Regions from separate parts of the Salinibacter sp. 10B genome, predicted to be linked through region 2. Evidence: predicted binding sites of a transcription regulator. Region 2 holds the regulator's gene; the other holds the start of a gene.
The links. The regulator HrcA, encoded in region 2, represses chaperone genes, less so after heat shock. The targets are predictions, from matches to a motif close to TNTTAGCACTCNCNNNNNGNGAGTGCTAANA.
Positions count from the first base shown of each region.

Region 1 (4,138 bases), 3.8 Mb from region 2:
AGCCATCCCAACCTTACCGTTGAGTATGTTCTGTCCGATACGTCCTGGAATGGGCGTACCGGATACGTGCAGGACCACCTCGATTCTGCACTCGGTAGCCTGGACGCACCGCACGCTTACATTTGCGGGGTGCCGCAAATGGTCGTCGACACCCAATCAGCGCTTCGGGACGCCGGCCTGCCAGACGATCACATCTTCAGCGAGGGCTGGGAACAGGGCGCTGTTTCGAACTAAGCGACTGTTTTGACGTCACTCGTTGGCGTTCGACGCCTCGCGAGACTTCTGGGCAATACGGCGCGGCATCGGTAATGAGAACGTTGCCTCCACACTCTCTCCCCGCTCTGGAAGATCTCGGGGCCGCTTTCGGGCTCTCTCCGCTCAATACTCCATTCGCTTACAGAGATGTCCTCGAAGCTGCTTCCGGGCTCGGTGAAGCCGAACGCGTACATTGACTTCCGTAAGTCCAAGCCGCTCGGCGGTCTCCGTGGTTGACTTCTCTTCGAGGTCCCTGAGTTGTACCACGCGCCGGTAATGCTCCGGCAGTTCCTGGAGAGCGTCGTGCACAATCCGCTTGCGCTCCGCGGTCTCCACCGCCTTCTCTGTCACAGTCGTTCCCTCATTCTGTTCTGCCTGCAAGAACTCGAGGATTTCGTGCTCCTTGTAATTGTGACGCTTCGACTTCCGCACGTGACCGTACGCCAGATGCCGGGCAATTGAAAATAGCCACGTGGACACCTTCGCCTCCCCTCGAAATGAGTCAATCTGTCGGTAGGCTTCGGCAAAGGCTTCCTGGACAATGTTCTCGGCCTCATCAGCATCGCCCACAATTTTCCAAACGAAATTGTGAAGGCGCTCCCGTTCCTGTTCAAAAAGACAGCGAAACGCGTGCTCACTTCCGGCTTTGAGCGCATCAACCTTCGGGTCCTCTGCGGTGCAGGGCTGGGGCATTTCCATGGCGACTGTGGAATGAGGTAAACATTCAAGAGGATTGGACTCCCTCGTCCTTACTATCATCCTCGTGTACCTTCACATGCGCTACATGTTATCACAAAAGTATAACAGGGGAATAAGATTTTCCTCTCCCCAACAACGCCCCCTTTAACCTCTAGCGCCTGCGCACGAGCCCATGCCCAACGAACGCACGTCCCCCTCCGACAATACTCCCGACGACGATGAACAGATTGAAACAACATTTCGCCGACTCCGACGCGACGGCCACTCGCGCCTCGAAGCGGTGCAACTGATCCTCGATACCCTCGACGTATCCCTCGCCGAAGCCAAACAACTCCTCCTCACCCACAACACTTGGGCAGAAGCCCGCAGTGCAACGGACTCTGATGCGTCGTCTGGGACCTCTGTGCCCCCAGCCCCCGGTTAAGAACCGAATTCGTCACACGACCCTCACCTCAAGAGGCAATCCCACTTCGTCCTGATCGGTACCATGGGTCATAGATACTCGCCTCACGGCCTTTCGAAATAACCCTCCCGCACGATCATGGACTTGAGCGACGCCGTCGCTGTCGTTACTGGGGCCAGCAGCGGCCTCGGGACGCACTTTGCTAACTCATTGATTGGACGAGGAGCCGTCGTGTACGGCCTCGCTCGGAGTTCCGACAAATTGAACGCCCTGCAGAACGATTTCGGCGACGCATTTCGCCCCCTTCCGTGTGATGTACGTGACGAAGAGCAGGTGGCCGATGCCTTCGAGACCGTTCGCGAGGAAAGCGACCGAATCGACGTACTTCTCAACAACGCCGGGCTCGGCCAGTTCGGCCCTGTCGATGATCTGCCGGTTGAGGATTGGGACGTGCAGATGGAGACAAACCTGCGCGGCGTCTTCCTCTGCACCCGAGAGGTCGTACCCACCATGCGCTCACAGAACGAGGATTCGGGCTTCGGAGGCCACATCGTGAACATAGCCTCCATCGCCGGTCTGCTCGGCAATCCCAACCTCACAGCGTACAACGCAAGCAAATTCGGAGTGCGCGGCTTTAGCGAGTCGCTCATGAAGGAAGTGCGCGACGATGGCATCCGCGTCACGTGTATCTATCCCGGCTCCACGGAAACCAACTTCTTCGATGTAGCAGGGGTCGACATGACGGATAACCCCCTCCAGCCCGAAGATCTAGCCGCCACCGTCGTGCACGTACTGGAGTCGCCGGCCAACCATCTCATCTCCGAACTGGTGGTCCGCCCCCTCCGTCCTCGGGGCTGACGCACTGCTGCTGGCCGGAAGGAAGGTGTCCTTTTTCCAAATACAGGAAGCCGTCACAGAACCACTGTGATCAGGAGAAGATCGTCGCACTAAAGGATCTTCACCACAACCCCTTCCGGCAGCGGAAACATAGACGGAAATGGGCCTGTTGGGTATGACGCGTTGTTATCACTCACCACTGGCGAGTGATAACAACAATGAAGAATCCTACCGCACATCACTCACAAGAAGTCAGTCTGAACCGATCATGACGAGCATCAAACCTCTTGGCGACCGCGTCGTCGTCCAGCCGAAGCCGGCCGATGATAAGACCGAAAGTGGTCTGTACATTCCGGATTCGGCAAAGGAGAAGCCCCAGGAAGGCACGGTCGTCGCAATCGGTCCGGGCCGCGTGGAAAACGGCAACCGGATCGAGATGACCGTCGAAGAGGGCGATCAGGTCCTCTATGGAAAGTATGCGGGCACTGAAGTTACCCTCGATGGGGACGAGTACCTCATCATGCGCGAGAGCGACATCTTCGGAGTTGTCGAAGGATAGCACTGTGCCCCTCGCGGCGGAGGAGGATTCTCCCACCCGCGGTCGCACACGACTACTGAGCTGCACTCATAACGAATCAATTACAACCCTACATTATGGCCAAACAGATCAAGTTTGATTCTGAGGCACGAAACGCCCTTAAGGAGGGCGTGGACAAGATGGCGCGTGCCGTCAAGGTCACGCTCGGCCCGAAGGGTCGGAACGTGGTCCTTGAGAAGTCCTTCGGATCCCCGACCATCACGAAGGACGGCGTCACCGTCGCAAAGGAGATTGAACTGAAAGAAAAGATTCCGAACATCGGAGCCCAGCTGCTGAAGGAAGCGGCGTCGAAGACCAACGACGCGGCAGGCGACGGAACGACGACGGCTACCGTTCTCGCGGAGTCCGTCATCAACGCCGGTCTGAAGAGCGTGACCGCCGGTGCCAACCCGATGGAGATCAAGCGTGGGATTGACCTTGGTGCCCAGAAGGTTGTGGAGCACCTGCGCGAGCAGAGTGAGATCGTTGAGGGCAAAGACCGCATCCAGCAGGTTGCCACGATCTCGGCCAACAACGACGATGACGTGGGCGAGCTGATCGCCGACGCCTTTGAAAAGGTGGGCCAGGACGGCGTCATTACCGTGGAAGAGGCCCGCGGCATTGAGACGCACCTCGACGTGGTCGAAGGCATGCAGTTCGACCGTGGCTACCAGAGCCCGTACTTCGTGACGGACTCCGAGGAGATGGAGGCAGTGCTCGAAGACGCATATGTGCTGATCTACGACGACTCGATCAGCAACATGCAGGATCTTCTCCCCCTCCTGGAGAAGGTCTCGCAGACGAGCAACCCGCTGCTGATCATCGCCGAGGACGTGGAGGGCGAAGCCCTTGCCACGCTCGTGGTGAATAAGCTGCGCGGCACGCTGAAGGTCGCTGCCGTGAAGGCGCCTGGCTTCGGTGACCGTCGCCAGTCGATGCTCGAAGACATCGCTGTGCTGACCGGCGGTACGGTCATCAGCGAGGAGAAGGGCTATCGCCTCGAAAACGCCACGCTCGACTACCTTGGGCAGGCCGACCGCATCACGATCGACCAGGACAACACGACGATCGTGGACGGTGCCGGCTCGCAGGAAGAGATCAACGCGCGGGTCAACCAGATCCGGCAGCAGATCGAGAACTCCACCTCCGACTACGACCAGGAGAAGCTGCAGGAGCGCCTGGCGAAGCTCGCGGGCGGCGTTGCTGTGCTCAATGTCGGCGCGGCCACCGAGCCTGAGATGAAGGCGAAGAAGGCCCTCGTCGAAGACGCTCTCAGCGCGACGCGTGCGGCCGTGGACGAAGGCGTCCTGCCGGGCGGCGGCGTAGCCTATCTCCGTGCCCTCGAAGCCCTCGAAGGTGTGGAAGGC
Region 1 covers NZ_MQWC01000004.1:485,397-489,534, forward strand. The annotation lists gene BSZ35_RS02305 (FAD-binding oxidoreductase) at 1-234, shown strand, start outside; gene BSZ35_RS02310 (sigma-70 family RNA polymerase sigma factor) at 379-948, opposite strand; gene BSZ35_RS02315 (hypothetical protein) at 1,127-1,378, shown strand; gene BSZ35_RS02320 (SDR family NAD(P)-dependent oxidoreductase) at 1,496-2,215, shown strand; gene groES (co-chaperone GroES) at 2,463-2,753, shown strand; gene groL (chaperonin GroEL) at 2,849-4,138, shown strand, end outside.
Region 1: groES (co-chaperone GroES) is a predicted target of HrcA. The motif match lies at 2,379-2,409, and genes of this name have one in related genera.

Region 2 (4,138 bases):
AAGTAGACCGAAGACGCCAATGGAGCCGGTCGTGGTCGTCGTGTTGGCGACAATCGTATCCGCTGGGGCTGCCATGTAGTAGCCACCGGAGGCCGCTGTGCCGCCCATTGATACGATCAGCGGCTTTTCCTCAGCCGTTCGCTTCGCGGCGTGCCACATGGCCTCGGAGGCCGCCGCACTTCCGCCCGGGGAGTTGATGCGGAGCACCACCGCCTTCGTAGAGGGGGAGGTGCGGGCCTCGTCCAGTGCTTCAATGAGGGGGGTAGAGCCCAGGGCCTGCTGGCCTGACCCGAAGGGGCTCTGGCCCGGATCCCCGCTTACGATATTGCCCTGTCCGTAGACGATGGCCACGGTGCCCGTTCCGGTGTATGTGACTCCTGTGTTTTCGGTCGGGACCCGACCGTACGTTGAGACCGAGAGTGTGGTAAGGTCGGTGGCCTCGGAGGTCCCCACCGTCTCACGGAGGAGAGAGCGAACCTCGTCTTCATAGCGCAGCCCATCAATCAGGCCTTCCTCGACGGCCACGGAGGCATCGAGCACTGCGTCTTCCTCGGCCAACTGCTGGAGGGCAGTTGAAGAAAGGCCACGCGTCTCCGCGATGGCAGACGTGAACCGGTCGTTTATGGTTGTGAGGAGAGCCTCCATCTGCTCCCGGTTGGGCTCAGAGAGATCCGAGCGCATAAACGACTCGCCGGCACTTTTGTATTTCCCGGCGCGCACGATTTGCGGCTCCACCCCAAGCTTATCGAAGGCATTCTTGAAGAAGGGAAGAATGGTCGCGAAGCCGTTGTACTCAAAAAAGGTTTGAGGACCAACGAACACACTGTCAGCGGCGCTGGCGACGAAGTATCCTTTCTCGCCCATGCCAAACTCCTCCCCGGAGGCGATCACAGGCGTTCCACTCTCGCGAAGCTGAACCACGGCCTCTCGCACCTCCTCCAGGGTCCCCCAGGAGGCCGAGGTGCCCTTCATGCGAAGCCAGACGGCCTCGATGCGATCGTCGGACCGGGCGTTGCGAAGGGCCACCTGCAGATCGCGGAGGTCATACGAGGGGCCCTCGCCAAAGGCCTTCTGGAACGGATCGTCAGACACCCGCTCCGGGATCGGGCCGTCGATGGGGACGGTAAGGACCGAGCCGGGTTGCACCGTCGGGGTCGTGTCGGTAGAAAGAGTGAGGGCAAAGAAAAAGAAGAAGAGGAAGAAAACGACGAGGCCGAAGGCGATCAGCGTGCCGAGGACGCTGGCCGTGAGGGTTGACAGAAAGCGCATAGAGCGAACAGGTGAGCAGTGAGGCCATCGAACGCGCGAGGAGTGCCCCCATCTTTTTGCGCGCGCATCCTACTGTATCGGTGGGGCGGGGGACCGTTTCAGGTGTTCGTTCTGTTTTTGTTACAGGGGGAACGATATCCCAGGCGTCGACCCGTTCTGGGCACGGGGGCACGCCCGAAAGGAAACTTGAAACTGGGGCTTATGTACAGTATCGGAGGCCATGTGCTCTCCTCATCAGTGGAATACTTGGTTTACGTTCGGGAATGACGGTCCAATGTGGCGGCACGTCCTTTGCGGCGTGTAGACATGACCGTCGGCGGTTGTGCCCGAGCGGAGCAATCGAGGAGAGAGGCCTGTCGCGCGTACTTCCCTGTATAATGCCGTGAACGACGACGTGAACACGAGTACTGTGGACGCTGAGGATCAGACCGATGGTCGGCCGTCCTTAAACGACCGTGAGCGCAACATCCTGCGTCTCGTCGTGGAAGAGTTTGTGGATTCGGCGGGCCCGGTCGGGTCACGGTCGATTGCCAAGGAGAGTTCGATTGACCTCAGCGCGGCCTCCATCCGAAACACAATGGCGGATCTGGAGGACATGGGCTACCTGGATCATCCGTACACCTCGGCCGGACGGGTGCCTACGCGCCTGGGGTATCGGACGTTTGTTGACGAGCTTATGGATACGCCTGAGCTCACTGAGGTCGAGCGGGAGATGCTCAAGATGCGTCTCGCAAGTCTCGTGAAGGATACCGATGAGCTCCTGCGGGAGAGCACTCGTCTGTTGAGCAAGCTATCCAATTTGCTCGGCATTGCACTGAGCCCGCGCCTGTCCACGGGGGTGCTCGATCGGCTCGACATTGTCCCGCTGTCCGGAGACCGCCTCATGTTCGTTATGAGTGTGCGGGGCGGCATCGTAAAGACCATCGTCCTGGAATTTGAGTCCGACTTCGGGCGCACCGAGATTGATCGCGTCGTGTCGCTACTCAATGAGCGCCTTGCCGGCCTCACGCTTCAAGAAATCCGGGAGACGCACGAGGAGCGCATCAAAGACCTTCGAGACCAGACCGGACTCATTGAGCTGATCGTTGAGGAGTCGGCCGTTCTGTTCAGTGAACCGGAGGAAGGGCGTCTTGAGTTCAAGGGAACGGAGAACATTCTCACACAGCCTGAATTCCAGGAGCCGGACGACGTACGGCGGCTGATTCAAATCATTGAGGATGAGGATCGTGTCGTACAGGTGCTGGAAGATCTTTTCGAGTCCGACCCGAACGCTATGGGACAGGTCACCATCCGCATCGGAGGAAAGTCCGACGAAGAGGAAATGGATGCCTACTCGATCGTGACCTCTCCGTACCGAATCGGCGGCACGGTGGGCACCCTCGGGGTGATTGGGCCTACGCGCATGGATTATCCGCGGGCTGTGGCCCTCGTCGAAAATGCCGCTCACGTCATCAACCGCTCGGGGAAAGAGGACCCCGACGCGCCTTCGAATGCATCGTAGGGCGTCCTCGGGTGTCGAGTCCCCGCGGTCGTCTCTGGTGTCCGCGATCCCTTTCGTTTGTTTCTTCTACTGTCGCAGAGCCCCAACCCTGATTGTGAGTACAGACCAGACCAACGGTCGACAGACCTCGAACGACCCCTCCGCCGACGACGTGCAGTCCTCAGACGCATCGGAGGAGCTGGAGGAGCCCGATGCCAATGACGACCTCTCCGAATCCGAGCAGAAAATCCGAGAGCTTACCCAAAAGGTGGAGAGCCTAGAGGAGGAGCGGGATGAACTCAATGATCGGGTGCTCCGCAAGGCCGCCGAGTTTGAAAACTACCGGCGCCGAATGGACCGGGAGAAGAAGCGGCGGCACCAGGCGGGCATGCTCGAGGTGATTGAGCCGGTTCTGGAGGTACTTGATGATTTTGAGCGTTCGATCGATGCGGCCGAGGAGCTTCAGGAAAACCAGGACCCGGAAGCGGCCTACGATTCGCTGAAGGGCGGGGTCGAAATGGTCTTTCGTAAATTTCGCGATACCCTGGAAAACCTGGGCGTGGAGCCCATTGAAGCGGAGGGTAAGCCCTTTGACGAGGAGCTCCACGAAGCCATGATGCGACAGCCGTCCGACGAGGAAGCGCCCGGGACGGTGCTTCAAGAGATCCGCAAGGGGTATCGGATGGACGATCGCGTCATCCGACACAGCCGCGTCGTGGTGGCGACGGAGCCGGCGGAGGACGAGGCTGGAGACGACGCGTAGCATTCATCTACACGGGGGGCGACACGCTTCTTTTCTGAATTGTAGAAGTTTGACAACATGCCGAGTGACTATTACGACGTTCTGGGAGTCGATTCGGACGCCTCGCAGGACGAGATCAAGAAGGCGTATCGAAAAAAGGCGATGGAGTACCACCCGGATCGTAATCCGGACGATCCGGAAGCGGAGCAGAAGTTCAAGGAGGCCTCGGAGGCGTACGACGTCCTCTCGGACCCCGAGACACGCCAGCGGTACGACCGCTACGGCGAGGCCGGGCTTGGGCAGGATGGCGCGGGCGGCCGCGGGGCTGGACGCGGCTTCCACGACATCGAAGACATTTTCAGTGCCTTCGACGACATTTTTGGGGGCGGGGGCGGTCGTCGGTCGCGTCGCCAGCGGGGACGACCGGGGAGTGACCTGCGGGTGACCCTTCCGCTTACGCTTGAGGAGATTGCGGAGGGCACCGAGAAAAACATCAAGGTCCGGAAGTTCCTGTCGTGTGACACCTGCGAGGGGACGGGCGCCGAAGGCGGCATGGAAGGCGAAAACTACGTGATGTGCTCGAAGTGCGACGGCACGGGCGAGGTGCGCCAAGTGTCGCGATCGGTCTTCGGTCAGTTTGTCAATGT
Region 2 covers NZ_MQWC01000004.1:4,306,364-4,310,501, forward strand. The annotation lists gene sppA (signal peptide peptidase SppA) at 1-1,269, opposite strand, end outside; gene hrcA (heat-inducible transcriptional repressor HrcA) at 1,652-2,770, shown strand; gene BSZ35_RS17595 (nucleotide exchange factor GrpE) at 2,865-3,512, shown strand; gene dnaJ (molecular chaperone DnaJ) at 3,570-4,138, shown strand, end outside.